One region of the Murimonas intestini genome, then DNA from elsewhere that is predicted to be linked to it. Evidence: a T-box and tRNA genes for the amino acid it is inferred to sense, from the RefSeq annotation. Region 1 holds a T-box; the other holds one or more tRNA genes.
What was found. A T-box is a leader RNA that pairs with one kind of tRNA and senses whether it is charged. The one in region 1 lies ahead of thrS (threonine--tRNA ligase), so its partner is inferred to be a tRNA-Thr.
Positions count from the first base shown of each region.

Region 2: it encodes a tRNA-Thr, which carries the amino acid that the T-box ahead of thrS (threonine--tRNA ligase) is inferred to sense. The anticodon was not compared.

Region 1 is NZ_JANKBI010000012.1:168,597-178,575, reverse strand. Features, by position in the region: gene NSB28_RS16695 (THUMP domain-containing class I SAM-dependent RNA methyltransferase) at 1-194, opposite strand, end outside; gene yfcE (phosphodiesterase) at 191-763, opposite strand; gene NSB28_RS16685 (rhodanese-like domain-containing protein) at 913-1,218, opposite strand; gene NSB28_RS16680 (hypothetical protein) at 1,353-1,661, opposite strand; gene NSB28_RS16675 (threonine/serine exporter family protein) at 1,996-2,466, opposite strand; gene NSB28_RS16670 (threonine/serine exporter family protein) at 2,463-3,239, opposite strand; gene rplT (50S ribosomal protein L20) at 3,390-3,746, opposite strand; gene rpmI (50S ribosomal protein L35) at 3,774-3,971, opposite strand; gene infC (translation initiation factor IF-3) at 4,007-4,501, opposite strand; gene NSB28_RS16650 (DUF1540 domain-containing protein) at 4,913-5,233, opposite strand; gene thrS (threonine--tRNA ligase) at 5,320-7,284, opposite strand; T-box leader at 7,398-7,590, opposite strand; gene NSB28_RS16640 (DUF6449 domain-containing protein) at 7,666-9,753, opposite strand; gene NSB28_RS16635 (ABC transporter ATP-binding protein) at 9,728-9,979, opposite strand, start outside.
Region 2 is NZ_JANKBI010000003.1:40,311-50,289, forward strand. Features, by position in the region: gene glgB (1,4-alpha-glucan branching protein GlgB) at 1-848, shown strand, start outside; gene NSB28_RS06290 (mechanosensitive ion channel family protein) at 848-1,744, shown strand; gene NSB28_RS06295 (metal-sensing transcriptional repressor) at 1,719-2,147, shown strand; gene NSB28_RS06300 (SIR2 family NAD-dependent protein deacylase) at 2,214-2,963, shown strand; gene NSB28_RS06305 (cold-shock protein) at 3,255-3,458, shown strand; gene NSB28_RS06310 (hypothetical protein) at 3,729-4,331, shown strand; tRNA gene NSB28_RS06315 (tRNA-Thr) at 4,376-4,448, opposite strand; gene NSB28_RS06320 (complex I 24 kDa subunit family protein) at 4,702-5,181, shown strand; gene NSB28_RS06325 (NADH-ubiquinone oxidoreductase-F iron-sulfur binding region domain-containing protein) at 5,178-7,049, shown strand; gene NSB28_RS06330 ([FeFe] hydrogenase, group A) at 7,062-8,750, shown strand; gene NSB28_RS06335 (NAD(P)-binding protein) at 8,809-9,979, shown strand, end outside.

The DNA of each region.
Region 1 (9,979 bases):
CAGCCTACTTTTAACAGTATCCTTTCCGCACTTCTTAAAAATATATTGGCATAGCTGACAGCTTCCATATCTCCTATAAAAGTGACTCTGCCGTCCTCCACCTGGCTGATCTCGTATCCCAGATCCTGGATCTCTCTCTTCAAAACAGATTCCAGCCCAAAGTGGCAGGGCGCTATTAATTCAATTGTCTTCATTCTGTTCTCCTTAATTTTATTTCCGCTGCTCTTTCCCCGTCAAAACCCTTTATCATAAAGATACCCTTATCCAGTATACCATAAGTTGGGATATTATTCTCCTTGGGCAGGGCCACTGATCCCGGATTCAGCAGGAAATAACCTGGATTCTGCTCAGATCCCGGCCTGTACTCCGCCTTAAATACATGTGTATGTCCGTGTATCAGCGCATCATTTTCTTTCAGAGGCGGAAGATGGTTTTCATTATAGATATGTCCGTGGGTAGCATAGACTGCAGCGCTGCCCTCCAGAAGAAGGCAGTAATCAGCCATCACAGGAAAATCCAGGACCATCTGGTCAACTTCCGCCTCACAGTTACCGCGCACTGCATATATTTCATTCTTCAGTGCATTCAGCATCTTTATCACACGCTTCGGATCATACTGGCAGGGCAGATCATTACGCGGTCCATGATAGAGTATATCCCCCAGAAGGACCAGCCTTTCAGCTTTTTCCTTCTCATAAGCCTCCAGCATCTTCTCACAATAATATGCCGAACCGTGTATATCCGATGCAAACATCAGCTTCATAAGTATCTTTACCTCCATTTATACAGCCGCCTCACATTGATACGGCTGTATTTTTCTCTTACTATATATTAAAGCCCGGGTAAGCTCCTGTCAACGGCCAGTTTTGCCGTTTCTGTTCATCGCGGAGCGTGTTGCTGGTCACGGAGCGGTCAGTACGATTCCAGCATACGGCCCCTGTAGGCGTGTATGCCTCCTATAACAGTCTTGACATCGTATCCCTTCTCTGCAAGCTCCCTGGCAGCTGCCATACTGATGCTGCCCCGTTCACAATACAGTACAAGATACATATCAAGCGGGAGTGAATGACAGTTCTGCAGTCTTTCATACGGGATATTCACTGCCCCCCTGATGTGCTCCTGCACATATTCGTCAGGTGTCCTCAAATCAATAATAAAAGCATTCTTATCCTTGGCGTAACGGTCCAGATCCCTGGCTGCTATCATTTCAAATTCCATTTTTATACACTCCTTCCTTTTATCATATATGCAAAAAGAGAGTGAGATGTGAATTTGGCGCACAAAAGAAAACCGGCGCCATAGGGTACGCCGGTTTCTTTTTATTCCTGTCGCTGCATTAATTAATGCCTGAATTAATATTCAGAATCCTCATAGGAATTTTTGCTGTTGTTCTTTGAGCAGTTTGAAGAGTTGTTTCTGGAAGAATTATTATACTCGTTTTCGCTGTTGTTATAGCTGTTTTTTGAGCTGGAATTCTGGGAAGTTGAATTCTGTGAGCTATAATTCTGGGAGTTAGAGTTCTGTGTTCCGGAATTCTGTGTGCTGGAATTCTTAGAATTAGAATTCTGGGAGTTTGAATTCTGGGAGCTGGAATTCTGGGAATAGGAATTCTTGGAATTGTTATTCTGTGACTGATTTTTTGAAGTTGTGTTTTTTGCCATTTTCATTACCTCCTAAAAAGAAACAATTTTTTTATTGCAGTCTTTATTATCCCCGGCATGCAAGCTTTTATACCTTCGAAAAAACCTGAAAAAAACGGAAAAATAGTTATTGCAATTTTTTCCAATCTATATTATAATTCTTAGTGTAAAAAGAATTTACCCTTCAAAAAATTTTTTTTACAAACCCCTTATTAATTATTTATACTCCCCTCGAAAGGCTTCGGTAGCTCCCCTACCGGAGTCTTTCGCTTTTATTTTTAAAAAAAACATAGAAAATGCTGTTTCCCTTTGAGTGCATACCACAATGAGCACTCTGAGAAAACAGCATCTTTTTTTATTTTATCCAAAAATACGGCAATCGTCTCCTGGATTTCCACTTTTTATTCTGCAGGATAGAGAAGACTGAATCCATGGCAAATATAGCCAGCGCTATCATACCTGCCATCTGGATCGTCTGCAGCAGATAGTCTGCGGCAAGTCCCTGTTCCCCTAAAAATATCTGATAAACAGTACGGTACATGCCTGCTCCCGGCACAATTACGAGAATTCCGGGAATCAGGAATATGGTGACAGGCGCTTTAAATATCCTGGCAAAAATATGTGAGATCAGAGCGATCGCCATGCCTCCGAAAAAAGTGGCCACCATAATTCCGTATTTATCCAGGAACATCAGGTAGACTGCCCATCCCACTGCTCCTACGAAGCCTGAATAGACAAGAAACTTCTTTGGCACCTCTATAACAATTGAAAAACCCGCTATAGCAAAGAAAGCGGCTATCACCTGAAAGACAGGATTTGATATCATAATGAAATCCCTCCCATTAAAAGCATTCCCAGGGCAACGCCCACGACTATGGCCACGGCCTTTATAAAGGCTTCTATCGCCTTGGCTCCGCCAGCCATATAATCGCCCTGGAGCGTATCACGTATGGCCGTGGTTATGGCAGCTCCGGGCACCAGGGGCATGATCGCAGATATGATAGTTACATCCATATTAACATCCAGCACAGGGATCCTGGACATCAGCATGGCTCCCACAGCTATCAGAGCTGAACCAAAAACATCCTGTATAAATGAGTTGAACCCTATAAACTTCCCAAAATGCTGGATAAGCACGAGCAGCAGCCCGCAGATCCCTCCGCCCAGAATATCGAACACCGTCTGTCCGCCCATCAGCGGCACAAATCCGGCGGCGACCAGTATCGTGCCAAGATCCTTTACAAATGGTGTATATGTGCTCTGTTCTATATGCTTCAGCTCCCGGAATATTTCCTTTAAGGTGATCCTGCCCTCGCAAAACTGGCGTGACAGATCATTTACCCTCCATATCCTGAACAGGTTCATATCCCTCTCAGCTATCCTTCTGACAACTGTTATGGCATCAATTCCCGGATCATCAAGAGTCGCAAACATACCCGTTGTAGTCACGAAGGCCTCCGTTCTCTTTAAATGCGACATCTTCAGGATATGGTTGATGGTATCCTCCACCCTGTATATCTCAGCCCCGCTCTTGATCATGATCTCACCGGCCAGCACTGCTGTATCCAGCAGCAGCTTGTAGTCTGTAATCTCTTCCATTTTCCCTCTCCAAAATATTTTTATTAAAAAGCAGCTTCATGTTCCACTCATACTGACGCCTGCCTTTCTGGGACAGACAAGAAAACCGACCAGGACTCATCCGAATCCTGACCGGTTATTTTTTCAAAGAACATACCAGCTATTCTTTCCTTATGCAATTTTGCTCTTTGCCAGTTCTGCTAATGTAGCAAAACCTTCTGCATCATTGATTGCCATATCTGCTAAGATCTTGCGGTTCATCTCAATACCTGCCAGCTTTAATCCATACATAAACTTGCTGTAGGATAATCCGTTGATCCTTGCTGCAGCATTGATACGTGCGATCCATAACTGTCTGAACTGACGTTTTCTTTCTTTTCTTCCTGCATAAGCACTTGTCAGCGCTCTCATTACAGACTGTTTAGCTACTCTATACTGTTTGGAGCGGGCTCCCCTGTAACCTTTAGCCAGTTTTAATACTCTATTATGCTTTTTCTTAGCGTTCATTCCGCCTTTTACTCTTGCCATGTCTTATTTCCTCCTTCGATCGGCTTCTTATAAATAAGGTAAAATCTTCTTCATATTCTTGAAGTTAGTAGCATCTGTTATCGTTGCTTTTCTCAGGTTTCTTTTTCTCTTTGTTGACTTTTTAGTTAAGATATGGCTTTTATAAGCTTTATTTCTTTTTAATTTTCCTGTACCTGTTTTTTTGAAACGTTTTGCAGCTGCTCTGCTGGTTTTAATTTTTGGCATCTTATATGTTCCTCCTTGTGTTTAGACTATTTATTTTAACGTTTTTCAGTTAAAAACATCATAAGGCTTCTGCCTTCCACCTTTGCCGGCTTATCTACTACGGCGATATCCTCCAGCTTTTTGGCAAAATCATCCAGAATATGACGGCTGGCCTGCATGTGAGCCATCTCACGTCCCCTGAAACGCAATGTCACCTTAACCTTATTGCCTTTTTCAATAAACTTCCTGGCTGCACCCACCTTTGTATTCAAATCATTCACATCGATATTGGGTGACAGACGAACTTCCTTAACGTCAATTACCTTCTGCTTTTTCTTTGCTTCCTTCTCTTTACGAATCAGCTCATAACGGTATTTACCATAATCGATAATCTTACATACCGGAGGTTTTGCTCCCGGAGCTATTTTCACAAGATCCAGCTCAGCTTCCCTGGCCATCCGCATGGCTTCTTTGATATCTACGATACCAAGCTGCTGTCCGTCTTCACCAATCAAGCGCACCTCTTTGTCTCTGATCTGTTCATTAATCATTAAATCGCTAATTGTTTTGCACCTCCATAAATGCTTGTAATCCCACCCCTGCTCCCTCAAAAAAGCACTATATGCATATTTGCATAATAACATAAAAAAGGTGGATAGCACACTATCCACCGTAATAACCGTTCATGTACACAGACAGATCCTCTTAAAAGGAAATTTCCGCATACCGCATAAACTAATGCTGTTATTAACCAATAGTCACCTCATGTGCTATGGTGAGAGTGGATACTCTGCTTTGTTTTCGCTATAACCTTAGTTAGATTACCATAAAAGCACGTGCGTGTCAACTATCTTTTCTGAATTTTTTTAAATTTTGGGCTGCTGTTCCCGGACCGCTGTCCCTCAAAGAAATCCCCCGCAGCAAACCGCGGGGGATTCAACTTCCATATCCTATTGTCAGTCTTATTTACAGTGGCACTCGAAGCTGCCGCATTCAGTCTGCTCACATTCACATGCTGCAGCGCCCACAATACCAATTTTGTTAGCTGTACATTTACAATCTTCGTTAAAGCAGCAGTGGCGTGCTTTGCAGTCTACATCGATGGTCTGGGACGGGGTTCCCATTGAGCTGGTAGCCTGGTCCTTGGAACGCTCCTTAAAGCTTGCGCAGCATGTATCCTGAGGTGCATTGGCATCTGCGCCCTCCACCTGGATATCACCTTTGCTGCAATACATTCCGTTGTTATAAACACATTTCTGAGCTGAACATACAAGTAATGGCATAATAACTACCTCCTTTCTTTTCTTCCGGGATAGTATCTGCCATTACATGTTCTTTTATACTTTCTGTATTTTAAAATTCAAAAAAATTATTTACTCTGCTCTTCTGCCTCAATCCTGCGGATCTCTTTTGTCCTGATCTCCCTGCAGATATCATCGATAAATGCCTGAAGCTCCTTCTGGCCTTCGTCACCTTTGTAGCGGCTCCTCACAGACACCACGCCGTCTTCCTCTTCCTTAGCGCCTACCACCAGCATGTACGGCACACGGTCCAGGCGGCTTTCTCTGATCTTGTATCCGATTTTTTCAGACCTGTCATCTACTGAAGCGCGGATTCCGTTATCCTTAAGCTGCTCCATTACCTTGTGGGCATAATCGTGGAATTTTTCTGATATAGGAAGTACCCTTACCTGTTCAGGACACAGCCATGTGGGGAACATTCCGGCATATTTCTCGATCAGCCATGCCAATGTCCTCTCATAGCACCCCATACTCGTCCTGTGGATGATGAACGGCCGTTTCTTCTCCCCATCCTTATCCACATAATACATATCAAAGCGCTCAGCCAGGAACATATCCAGCTGGATCGTTATCATAGTATCCTCTTTGCCGTAGACATTCTTTGCCTGAATATCTAGTTTTGGTCCGTAGAATGCAGATTCTCCTTCAGCCTCTGTATATTCCAGGCCGATATGATCAAGGATCTTGCGCATCATGTCCTGGACCTCATTCCAGGTTTCCACTGTACCCAGGTATTTATCAGGGTTCTTGGGATCCCAGAGAGACAGGCGGTATGTCACGTCATCCTGCAGCCCCAGCGTAGTCAGGCAGTATTTGGCAAGATCCACACAGCCTTTGAATTCCTCCTCGATCTGGTCAGGACGGACGATCAGATGACCTTCCGAGATGGTGAACTGACGGACTCTTGTAAGACCGTGCATCTCGCCTGAGTCTTCATTTCTAAAAAGGGTGGATGTCTCACCATATCTGCATGGCAGATCCCTGTAGCTCTTCTGGCTCGCTTTATATACATAGTACTGGAACGGGCATGTCATGGGACGCAGGGCAAACACCTCTGACTCAGGATCTTCTTCATCACCCAGCACGAACATCCCTTCTTTATAATGGTTCCAGTGGTCTGATATCACATACAGATCCTTTTTGGCCACAAGAGGTGTCTTTGTGCGCATATATCCCCGCTTCTCTTCTTCATCCTCGATCCACCTCTGGAGAGTACGGATGATGATCTCGCCCTTTGGCATAATGAGCGGAAGTCCCTGTCCTATCACATCAGCTGTGGTAAAGATCTCCATCTCACGTCCCAGCTTGTTATGGTCGCGTTTCTTAGCCTCTTCCATCTGTCTGAGATGCTCATTGAGCTCATCCTTTGTCGAGTAGGCTGTTCCATAGATACGGGCAAGCATCTTATTCTTCTCATTGCCCCTCCAGTATGCCCCTGAGGAGGAGATGAGCTTAAACGCCTTGACTCCTTTTGTGTTCATCAGATGGGGGCCGGCACACAGATCAGTAAAACCGCCCTGCTTATAGAAGGATATCACAGCATCCTCCGGGAGGTCACGGATCAGTTCCACCTTGTATGGCTCTCCCTTTTCCTCCATATAAGCCATGGCCTCAGCCCTGGGAAGCGTAAACTTCTCAAGCCTTGCACCTTCTTTGATTATTTTCTTCATTTCTTTTTCAATCGCATCCAGATCCTCTCTGGAAAACGGTTCATGGTCAAAATCATAGTAAAACCCTGTATCTATAGAAGGTCCTATTGCCAGCTTTGCCTCCGGATACAGACGTTTTACAGCCTCGGCCAGTACATGTGAGGCCGTATGCCTCAGCGCCGCCAGGCCTTTCTCATCTCTCGCTGTGAGTATATTCAGCTCACAATCACTGTCAATGACTGTCCTCAGATCCACAACTCTTCCGTCAGCCTCAGCGGCACATGCCGCCCTTGCCAGCCCTTCACTTATGTCCAGAGCTATATCATATGCTGACTTTGCTTCTGCATACTCTTTCTTTGTTCCATCTTTTAATGTGATTATCATATCAATTCTCCTTTTTTCAGCGGGCGCAGCTGCGCCTCCTTCCGGAGGGTCCTCTCCTGTCAGAAATAAAATTTCCACAAAAGAAAAAAATCCCCTGCAGTGCACTCTGCACTGCAAGGGACGAATATCTCCGCGGTTCCACCCTGTTTGTTTATATAACCTCTCATTCATGACGATAACGGAGTCACCGTGCCGTATTAAGGCCGCTCTGAGCTGGTTTTCAAATACATGCCGACAGGACGTTCACACCGTCTGATCCCTCTCTGAAGTCTTTCTGCATTCTACTCTTCTCATCAACGCTTTTCTGTTTATATCTCGATTATATCATTGAAGAACGATTTGTCAATACTTATTTCATTCCATATTCAGGACCCTGTATAACTACCTAAATTCCTTTTCCAGAGCTTTTATCACGAATTCCGGCACATCTTCACTCTTTATCCCAAGTGAAAGCGTATTTCCGTTCTTCATATAAACCATGATGTCCATGTTGGCAAAACTATTTGACGCAACCGGAAACTGGCTCATATTGTCCCGCAGCAGCGGAGCTATCTGGCTGATCTCATCCTCTGAGGTCAGTACACATTCTGCCCTCATCCCATCACTTCTTATAAATTCAGGATCGTAGCAGGATATTGTGACAGACTCAATATCAGAAGCATTCAGCTGTTCATCCACAGGATATCCGTACTCTTTAAGAAGCGCCACTGTTCCTGTAAATGATTCATAGACAGGATAATTCTCACTGAACTGTGATATTCCGCCGTAGTAGGTTTCAGCCGCCGCCATCTGCAGCTGCGTCCCCCTGCTCTCATAGGTGAACCCGATGCTGCCTAATGCGGGTTCTGTTCTCAGAGTCTCAAATGTAACTCCCTCAAGCTCCTCTTTATAAGTCCGGAGCAGCTCCTCCTTCTGCTTTGAAGTGAGTTCCAGGTCTGTATAACCTGTAACACTGCTCAGATTCAGATAACGGACCTCCGAATTATCCCGGCCAAGGAGCGGGAAGAACTTGCTCCTGAAGGAAACATCTTTAAACAGCTCGTCCATGGTATGATTCAGGGCTTCCAGGCTTACATAGTAATTCCTGTAAACTTCTTTTTCTCCTGCAAGTTCATATCTGACTGAGACAAATCTTGTATCACCCTCATAATAAGCTGAACCGCTCTCCTTCAACCGCGCTATTCCCTCCTGCGCCAGTTCATAGACAGGTTCAAAGTTTGTGACACTGAGACTTTGCAGAGCCCTGATATCCGTATTGCCGCTGCCGATATCATAGGAGTCTCCGTAGTAAAAATTGCCGTTTATGCTGCTGTTATAGACCGACATGGACACAATCTCATCTTCATCGGGAATATAGCTGTCATAGCCGATCCAGTCAAAATAGAATCCGCAGGCTACCAACAGTGAGGTCAGGACTGCTGCCGCCATCAATATCTTGTGTGCAAAAATCTCCCTGATATCCAGGTGGTATATAAATTCTATAAGTGCGCTCAGTATAATGCCGCCAAATATGATTCCCACAAAGAACCAGATACTGCCGTAGCTCATCATCTTCAGCAGAAGCCCTGCTGTCAGTGAACACGGCACTACAAGAAGGAACTTCAGAGGCTTCTCTATCTTAGGAAATGCAATAGAATGTCCCGCAGCTTCCGACGCCCTCCTGCAATACAGCCAGAAGCACAGCAGGAACAGCAGCGCGATCATAAGTATGATCCAGCCGATACAGAAGAATGAAGTCTCCCCGCCCGCCAGCTTCGCCTCTGTAATAAGGCAGAGGAAGACGGGTGATAAGTATGACATAATGTCATACGTAACTTCTGAGCCTACAGACATCAGTGTGTGAAAAGACATCTCAGCCAGGCCGACGATCAGGAATACGACCATCGGGCCATAACACATAAAGGTTGCTGCCGCCAGGATACCCACAATGATCTTGCCTGTCAGCACTGCCGCCAGTATCCCTGTCAGATACAGTACCAGATAGTACAGGACCTGCATCAGGAAAGCCTCCATGGCAATGAGAAATATCTGCCCTGTCAGCAGTGAATTGATTGCTCCGATAATGATGCAGATAACAGTACACACAAAGCACGGAACCACATAAAAGAACAGGCCGTTTAAGAACTCTGCCAGAAACAGCTTCTGCCTGTTAACGGGAAGGCTGTGATAAAAGTCAACCTTCTGTTTGGAATTCATATAGCTGAAACAGGCAAATGCACTGACAACTGCACATCCTGCCGTCACAATGATCCTGCCCAGATTGCCGAAGCCTACAAAAGCCTGGAAGCTTTTTCTCACTGTTTCCAGTTCCAGATACCCTTCCTTGACAGAGCTCATCATACCATCAAGTTTCAGCAGGCAGGCCACAGGCAGGCTTATAAACAGCACCAGGCAGATCAGCGCCGGAAGCCAGCTCTTATACCTGCCTTCAACCTTCATCAGTTTAAAAAATGATATTTTTGATGTCATAGCCCGCCACCTCCGTCTCACTGATAAATATTTCTTCCAGGGTCAGGGGAAGGACCTCGTAGAACAGCGGCTCCTTCTGCTCCACACTCATTAATATTTCCTGCTTTGTCCCCCTTGCCACGATCGTGAGCAGCGACCCCCTTTTCTCATGCTGCAGCACATCCAGCTCTTTTAAAAGCTCCTCCTCAAATACGGGATTGCGGATGACACACTGGACTTTATGGAT
Region 2 (9,979 bases), on a different contig from region 1:
TGGGACAAGACTTTGCACAGTACTCTGAATGGTCTGAAGAAAAAGAACTGGAATGGGATATGCTGGAGAATGAGGAACATAAAAAGATGCAGGATTATGTAAAGGCCCTGAATACTTTTTACAGAGAGCATCCTGCCCTTTACCAGCTTGACTATGATCCTAAAGGCTTTGAGTGGATAAACAATATATCAGCGGATGAAAATATGCTTGTATTCACCAGGAATACAAGGAAGCGGGAGGAAATGCTTCTCATTGTGTGTAATTTCTCACCGCTCGTCTATGAGAATCATAAGATTGGTGTTCCGTATCCAGGCAAGTATAAAGAGATCTTTAACAGTGACAGAAAAGAGTTCGGGGGCAGCGGAGAGGTGAATCCGAGGCTGAAGCAGTCAAAGAAAGACGAATGCGATGACAGGCCGAATTCTATTACCATAAAAGTGCCGCCTATGGGAATTGCAATATTCTCTTACACAAAGGCAGATAAAAAAGTTTCCAGCAATAATACAGCAAAAGCAGGGAAAACTGTAAAAAAAGGGACAGCAGGCGGCAAAGCAGCAGCCGGAAAAAAGAATTTAAAGGATGAACTGGCTGCCAAATTCCAGGAAGCTCAGGCAGAGGCTGAAAAGCAGCTGGAAGAGGGACTCAGACAGATAACAGCCAAAGCAGAACCTGCTGCAGAAAAGGCAGTGGAAGCAGTTAAGAAAGAAACGGCAAAGGTGGAGGCAGTAGTCAAGAAAGCAGCGCCTGTTGCAGAAAAGGCGGCAGAAGCGGTTAAAAAAGAAGTCCAGAAGGCAGCGCCTGCTGCAGATGCAAAAGTACAGAAGGGTAGAAAAAGAAGTAAGAAATAATGAAAGAACATATGACAGAATTAACGCAGAATGTGGCTGAGATGGTGGCAGAACCTGAGAAAAAGGTGAATGAGCTGCTGAACTATTTTCAGGACAGGCTTCCGGGCATGATAGACTTGCTGATAAAAATAGCACTTGTTCTGGCAGTATTTTTCATTGGCAAGAAGGTCATTAACTGGCTGCTCAGAATGATAAAGCGTTCGTTTACAAGGGCTGGCCTGGAGGAAGGCTCCATTCATTTTCTGCTCTCCCTGATCAAGGCGCTGATGTATGTGATACTTGTATCCAGCCTTGCCACTTATCTGGGGGTGAAGGAGGCATCAATTGCAGCGCTGCTGGGCTCCATGGGAGTCGGCATTGTACTGGCGCTGAAGGAATCCCTGTCTAATCTGGCAGGCGGAGTGATCCTCCTTCTGATGAAGCCATTTGTGGTAGGCGATTATATCAGAGAGGATGGCCATGGCAATGAAGGGACTGTCCACAGCATTGATCTGTTTTACACAAAGCTGATCACTCCTGATAATCAGGTAGTAAGCCTGCCAAACGGCATCCTCTCAAATACAAGCATGACGAATGTGACGAAGCAGGATAAGAGGCAGCTGAGGCTGACGGTGGGGATATCATATGACGCGGATATTAAAGAGGCTAAAGCAGTTTTGGAAGAAATACTGCGGACAGACGAAAAGGTTATGCAGAATGAGCCGGTGGATGTATTTGTGGATGAACTCGCTGAGAGCAGTGTCCAGATAGGATTCAGGGCATGGCTTGCCCCGGAGGATTACTGGCCGGCAAAATGGAGAATTACAGAGACTGTTAAATATGCATTTGATGCAAAGGGGATAAGTATTCCCTATAAGCAGATAGATGTCCATGTGGCATCAGAAAATACTAAATGAGAAAGCAGGTGAACTACAGGTGGAGGGACAAAAGGAACAGCACATCCACACCCATATAAGGGAGGATGGGACTGTGTATGAACACGTCCATACCCATGAGGATGGAAATGGACAGACGGAACACTCTCACAATCATACCCATACCCATGAGAACACGAAGGCTGTAATAAACCGGCTTTCAAGAGCGATCGGACATCTGGAATCAATTAAGAGGATGGTGGAGAATGGAAGGGACTGCAGTGAAGTTCTGATCCAGCTTTCAGCAGTGAAAGCAGCGATCAATAATACAGGAAAAGTGATACTTCATGACCATATCCAGCATTGTCTTGTGGAGGCGGTGGAAACCGGCGATACGCAGACGATAGAAGAGCTGAATAAAGCAATAGACCGGTTTATTAAATAGAGGGACGGGATGAGGCAATAGGTATGCATACGTTGGGAGTGGGTTAAAAATCAGGAGGAGCAGCGTATGAAACTGGAATATTTAAAAAAAGCAATTCAGAATTCGAGACATTTGGTTTGCCTGGCAGGAATGGAGATGCTGAGGGAACAAGGATATTCTTATTACAAGGATGATGACCAGCTATACGAGACTGAACGGAAATACGGATATTCCCCGGAGGAGCTATATAATGTACATTGTTTCAATACCAGGCCGGAGCTGTTTTATGATTATTACAAAAATGAAGTCCTCAGCCAGGATATAATCCCTGGGCCGGGAAATGAGGCGCTTGCCAGGCTGGAAAGCCAGGGCTATGTAAAATGTATTATAACGAAAGGAATCCACAATGTCCTGCAGGCAGCAGGCTGCAGGAATGTGATCAATCTCCATGGAAATATCTATGAAAATAATCACTGCCCCAGGTGCGGGAAGATCTTTCCTGTAGAGTACTTAAAGAATGCAGAAAAGATCCCTCTTTGCGATAAGTGCAATATTCCCATCCATCCGGGCGGAATCCTGCATGGTGAGATGGTAGATATCCATCTTATGAGCACGGCTGCTGACGAGGTCTCCAAAGCGGATGTTCTGCTTGTGCTCGGTATGGACTTCTCGGCCAGCCTCTGCAGGGAAATACTTCCATACTTCCGAGGCCAGAAGCTTATTCTGATAAACAGGAAGGAACATTATTCTGACAATGTGGCCGATCTTGTATATCATGAACCTGTGGAAGAAGTGATGCCGCTGGTAGTGAGCGGCCTTGAGGCCAGATGCGGCTGATCGGCTGCACTTCAGCGAAGGGGCAGGCAGTGTACTTATTCAGGTATGCTGCCTGCTTTGCAGTATACAGAACAGTATGCTTTGAGACAGATAACGGCCGGCAATAATTATTTTAATTTTTTTATCATTTCCACTTGACATATACTGATTTGTGTATTATTATATAGAAGTATTCCTAATAAAGTTTTGATTCACACATTTTTGTAAGTCATTATTCTATTAATAGCTTACGAAAGTGTGTGATTTTTTATTTTGTGGAAATATAATATTATAATTCAGGAGGTATCTTTCATGAACGAAGGTACAGTAAAATGGTTTAACTCAACAAAAGGTTTTGGTTTTATTACAAATGATTCCGACGGAGAAGATGTATTTGTACACTTTTCAGGAATTGTTAATGATGGTTACAAATCTTTAGACGAAGGACAGAAAGTAACATTTGAAATCACTAGAGGAGCCCGTGGTCTTCAGGCAACTGATGTCCGTGGATTATAATCCTTTATAAAATATTTTTAAATGTAAGAGCTGCAGTTCAAGGCTGGTGATACAGTCTTGGGCTGCGGCTCTTTTTAATTTCATGGAAAAGCTTTTCCCTATGAAATTAAACCCTTCGTGGGGAACTGTGAAGAAGTACTAAATGATTATATTTTGAGATGCTGGAAATGTGGTAAAATAGAATAGAAGATATGTGTATGACACAAAGCGTACTGATGACAGGAATTATGACCATATACTATTATGTTGGACAATGAGGGGGAGAAAATCATGAGAAAGCATTTAATTATATTATGCCTTAGCGCCTTGGTTTTATCAGGCTGTGCGTCCGCCACAGATGATAGTTGTTTTTTGGATAATTATGTTGCTTATGAGAACGAAAGTATTTTACCCGGCAAAATGAAATGGTTTATTTCACAGGATGAAGTCATTGACCAGATGAAATTAGGGGAGGATGTCAGGGAAAGAGATGATGGCCAGCTAGTGGCTGATAATCTCAGCATCCCTGATGTTAACCAGGATGATGAGAAGCATGTAAGATTTTATTTTGAAAATGGCCGGTTTGTTTCATGGGAGATATTTATTCTGACAAAATCAGATGCAAGATGCGAAGCTTTGTTTACCGGCATTATTGAATGGGGTAAGAAAAACCTTCCGGAACCGCAGGTAAACACAGCATTATGGGATGAAAGTACAGATTACATTTTAGGACAATACAGGGAAGATGAAAATGTCAGCTTTATTTGGAACGCAGAAGATATGAGCTACCTTCGGATCGATATGACCGTTCAGGCAGAATACCTGGACGATGTTTACAATATTATAAATCTGTCGGGCAGCGCCCCAAGAGAGGTGCCTGAAGGTAAACAGTAAAGCGCCAACCCTGCATTTTACAGGGCTGGCGCTATATATTTCAAAGCTGAAAATGGGACTCGAACCCACGACCCCTTCATTACGAGTGAAGTGCTCTACCAACTGAGCTATTTCAGCTTACATACGGTAAATATTACCGACCTTAGTATTATATATAGTTTTATAAAATTTTGCAAGTGTTTTTTTGTGTTACTATTCGATTATTGATGATAACGGTAGAATACAGGGAGATTGATAAAAAATTCTCAATTGTTGTTGTGCTTATGACTAATATAAGCTATAATTAAACTACATATGTGTGCAAAAGCGCAAGAATGATTAAGGTTTTGGCACAAAAACAAGAAAAAATATATAAAATGGAGGTAAACAGATGCTGGATCAGTCATACTACGACAAGGTAGATGAAATCATTAAACATTATGGGCGAAAAGCCAGCTCGCTGATTCCAATCATGCAGGATATCCAGGGTGAGTACCGTTATCTGCCGGGAGAGCTTCTGACCTACGTGGCAAAGGAAATCGGTATCAGGGAAGCAAAGGCCTATAGTGTGGCCACTTTTTATGAGAATTTTTCGTTTGAACCAAAGGGGAAATATGTTATCAAGGTCTGCGATGGGACAGCCTGCCATGTCAGAAAGTCAGCCCCCATACTGGAGGCCATTTTCAAAGAACTGGGACTTAGCCCGAAGAAGCATACTACTGATGATATGATGTTTACAGTAGAAACTGTTTCCTGTCTGGGTGCCTGCGGCCTGGCGCCTACAATGACTGTCAATGATGAGGTTCATCCGGTAATGACTCCGGAGAAGGCGCTTGCTTTAATTAATGCATTGAAAGGAGAAGGCGCATGATAATTGATAACAGAGAGAAATTAGAAGAAAAACGTGTCAGTGCCAGAGAAGAGATAGCGTCCTACCAGTGCCGTATTCTCATATGTGCCGGAACGGGCTGTGTGGCTACAGGGTCACAGAAGATATATGATACGATGGTTGAGATGTGTAAGGGACTGGAAAATGTTTCCGTAGAATTCCAGAAAGAAGTACCGCACCTGGGCGTTGTGAAGACGGGATGCCAGGGAGTCTGTGAACTGGGGCCTCTGATGAGGATCGAACCGTATCATTTCCAGTACGTGAAGGTACAGCAGGAGGACTGCAGGGAGATCTTTGAGAAGACCGTCCTGAATGGTGATCCGGTGGAGCGTCTGTTTTATTCTAAAGGAAAAGAAATTTTTGCAAGGCCGGAAGAGATTCCGTTTATAGCGAAGCAGACAAGGGTAGTTTTGGAGAACTGCGGCTCCATTGATTCGGAAAATATAGATGAATACATAGCAGCAGGAGGTTTTTCAGCTCTTGCAAAGGCATTATTTGATATGACGCCCAATGAGGTTATCGAAGAAGTAGACCGTTCCGGTCTGCGCGGCCGCGGAGGCGGAGGATATCCCACAGGCAGGAAGTGGAAACAGGTGGCACGCCAGGCAGAAAAGGAACGTTATGTTGTCTGCAATGGTGATGAGGGTGACCCCGGAGCATTTATGGACGGGAGCGTTATGGAGGGTGACCCCTTCAAGATGATAGAGGGTATGACAATAGCTGGGTATGCTGTGGCCTCCTCAGAAGGGTACATCTATGTGAGGGCCGAATACCCCATGTCAGTGGCCCGGCTGAGAAATGCTATCGCCCAGGCTGAGGAGCATCATCTTTTGGGAGACAATATTCTGGGAAGTGATTTTTCCTTCCATCTCCATATTAACAGAGGCGCCGGTGCGTTTGTCTGCGGTGAGGGCAGCGCCCTGACAGCATCAATAGAAGGAAACAGAGGCATGCCGCGTGTCAAACCGCCAAGGACAGTGGAAAAAGGTCTCTGGGAAAAGCCTACTGTATTAAATAACGTAGAGACATTTGCCAATGTGCCCAATATTGTGCTCAAGGGTGCGGAGTGGTTCAGGACCATAGGCACGGAGGGAAGCCCGGGTACGAAGACATTTTCCATAACAGGAGCTATAGAAAATACAGGCCTGATCGAAGTTCCCATGGGAACCTCTCTGCGCGATATTATCTATGAGATCGGCGGAGGTATCAAGGGAAACGGCGAATTCAAGGCAGTGCAGATCGGCGGGCCGTCAGGAGGATGTCTGATCACGCCCCATCTGGATATCGGACTTGATTTTGATTCAGTAAAAAAATATAACGCGATCATGGGTTCCGGCGGACTGGTAGTCATGGATGAGCATACATGCATGGTTGAAGTGGCCAGATTCTTTATGAGCTTTACACAGAGGGAGAGCTGCGGAAAATGCGTGCCCTGCCGGGAGGGTACGAAGAGGATGCTGGAGATCCTGGAGAGGATAGTTGCAGGAGAGGGCAGGCTGGAAGACCTGGATCAGCTGGAAGAGCTGGCAGAGATGGTCAAGAGTATGGCTCTGTGCGGCCTGGGCAAGAGTGCTCCTCTTCCAGTCTTAAGCACGCTGAAGACCTTCAGGGATGAATATGTGGAGCATATTGTTGAGAAAAAATGTGCTTCCAAGACTTGCCAGGCACTGCGCCAGTACAAGATCAACCCGGAATTCTGCAAAGGCTGCAGCAAGTGTGCCAAGAACTGTCCTGTAGGGGCTATCACGGGCAAGCTGAAAGAGAAATACACCATCAATAATGAACTTTGCATCAAGTGCGGGGCCTGCAAGGATAACTGCGCATTTAATGCGGTTTATGTGGAAGCTTAGGAGGATTTGACTATGGGATATATGACAATAGACGGTAGAAAAGTAGAGTTTACCGATGAGAAAAACGTCCTTTCCGTTATCAGGAAGGCGGGAATCTCCCTGCCAACGCTGTGCTATCACTCTGAAGTATCCACATTCGGCGCCTGCAGGCTGTGTACTGTGGAAGATGACAGAGGAAGGACCTTCGCATCCTGCTCAGAAGAGCCCAGGGATGGAATGGTTATTTATACGAATTCAGGCAGGATCAAGAAATACAGAAAGCTGATCGTGGAGCTGCTGCTGGCAGCACACTGCAGGGACTGTACCACCTGTGTTAAGAGCGGGGAATGCATCCTGCAGGAGCTGGCCCACAGGATGGGAGTTGTTGATGTCAGGTTTAAAAATACAAGGGAGATACGTCCTATTGATGACAGCTCACCTTCTATCATCCGGGATCCGAATAAATGTATCCTCTGCGGTGATTGTGTGAGGGCATGTGAGGAAATACAGGGTATAGGCGCTCTGGGCTTTGCATTCAGGGGGACTGACGCCACTGTAATGCCTGCTTTTAACAAGAAGATAGCGGAGACAGACTGCGTGAACTGCGGCCAGTGCCGTGTATACTGCCCGACCGGGGCTATTACGATCAGGACACATGTGGACGAAGTATGGGATGCTCTTGCTGATCCTGATGTCCGGGTCGTGGCGCAGGTAGCTCCTGCTGTGCGTGTTGCTGTAGGAGAAGCGTTTGGAATGAAAAAAGGGATGAGTGTGATGGGCAAGATAGCTGCTGTCCTGCACAGGATGGGCTTTGATGAAGTCTATGACACCACTTTCAGCGCAGACCTGACAGTAATGGAAGAGTCAGAAGAACTGCTGGAGAGGCTGCGCAGGAAGGAAGACCTTCCGCTGCTCACTTCATGCTGTCCTGCATGGGTGAAATTTGTCCATGACCAGTATCCTGAATACGTACATAATATTTCCACCTGCCGTTCACCTCAGGGAATGTTCTCGGCAGTTATAAAAGAGTACTACAGAGATCCGAGGAACACAGGCGGAAAGAAGACGGTAGTCGTTTCTATCATGCCGTGTACGGCTAAGAAGATGGAGGCTGTCAGGCCAAACAGTTTTACAAAAGGAAAACAGGATACAGATATTGTAATTACTACAACAGAGCTGATCAGGATGATTCGTAACTACGGTATCGAATTCTCTACCCTCGATCCGGAGGCTTGTGATATGCCGTTTGGCATGGGCTCAGGCGGAGGAGTCATCTTCGGCGTGACCGGCGGTGTGACAGAGGCGGTGCTCAGAAGGCTGACGCCTGTCCATGAGAAAGCTGCGCTTGATGCGATAGCAGAGTGCGGTGTCCGCGGGGATGAGGGAATCAAAGAGGTAACTGTCCCATATGAGGATATGGAGCTGAAGATATGCATAGTCAGCGGCCTGGCAAATGCCAGAAAAGTAATGGAAAAGGTGAAAAACGGCGAGGCTGATTATCACCTGATAGAGGTCATGGCATGCAGGCGCGGCTGTATCATGGGAGGCGGACAGCCCACCAGGGCAGGCGACAGGACAAAAGAGGCGAGGACAAAGGGCCTCTATAATGCAGACAACAATATGATCCTGAAAAAATCAGATGAAAATCCGCTGGTGCTTTCATTATACGACGGGCTCTTAAAGGGAAAGACCCATGAGCTCCTCCATAATAAAGAATCCTGAGACAGCAGAAGTGATGGATAAATAAAACAGAGGACAGTGACAGAAAGGAGGAACGTAGATGAGCCGGCTTAGCATTATTACAAGAGACAAAGCGCAGACTACGGTAGAAGAATTATATAAAGACCTTGAGAGAAGAATTGTGGCCAGCCCCCCGGGGCTGTGTCCTGTGGACCTGGCAGTTTCCTTTTTAAAGGTATGCCATGCACAGACATGCGGAAAATGCGTGCCCTGCCGTGTAGGCCTGGGGCAGCTCCAGAACCTCATGGAGGACGTTCTGGACGGCAGAGGAAGCATGGAGACTATTGACTTAATTGAAAAGACAGCGAGGAGCATTTACTATTCGGCAGACTGCGCTATCGGCTATGAAGCGGCTAATATGGTCCTGAAGGCATTAAAAGGCTTCAGGGATGACTTTGAAGAACATGTGCTCAGAGGAAGGTGTACATGTGAGCTGAACCAGCCTGTTCCGTGTGTGGCACTCTGCCCTGCAGGTGTGGATATACCGGGATATGTGGCTCTTGTAGCTGAAGGACGCTATGCGGATGCTGTTTCTCTGATCAGAAAAGACAACCCCATGCCTTCTGTGTGTGCTCTAATATGTGAACATCCATGTGAGGCCCGCTGCCGCAGGAACATGATAGACGCATCTGTTAATATAAGAGGATTAAAAAGATTTGCTGTTGACAATGCAGGTGATGTACCGGTGCCGGAGCCGGCACCATCTACAGGAAAGAGAGTGGCAGTCATAGGCGGAGGACCGGGAGGCATAAGCGCAGCCTATTATCTGGCGCTCATGGGCCATGATGTGACTATCTATGAGCAGAGAAAGCAGCTGGGCGGTATGCTCCGGTACGGTATCCCCAATTACAGGCTTCCCCGGGAAGTGCTTGACAGGGAGATAGAAGCGCTTCTTTCGGTGGGAGTGAAAGTAAAGACAGAAGTGACTGTAGGGGAGGAGCCAAGCATTGTAGATCTGCGCAACCTCTATCATGCAGTATATATTGCCATAGGGGCCCATACTGACAAGAAGATCGGCATTGAAGGTGAAGACGCAGAGGGCGTAATATCTGCTGTTGAGATGCTGCGCAAAATTGGCGACGGTGATATGCCCGATTTTACGGGCAGGAATATATCAGTCATCGGCGGCGGCAATGTAGCTATGGACGTGGCGCGTTCCGCTGTTAGACTGGGGGCTGAGAGTGTAAGGATCGTTTACAGGAGAAGAATAG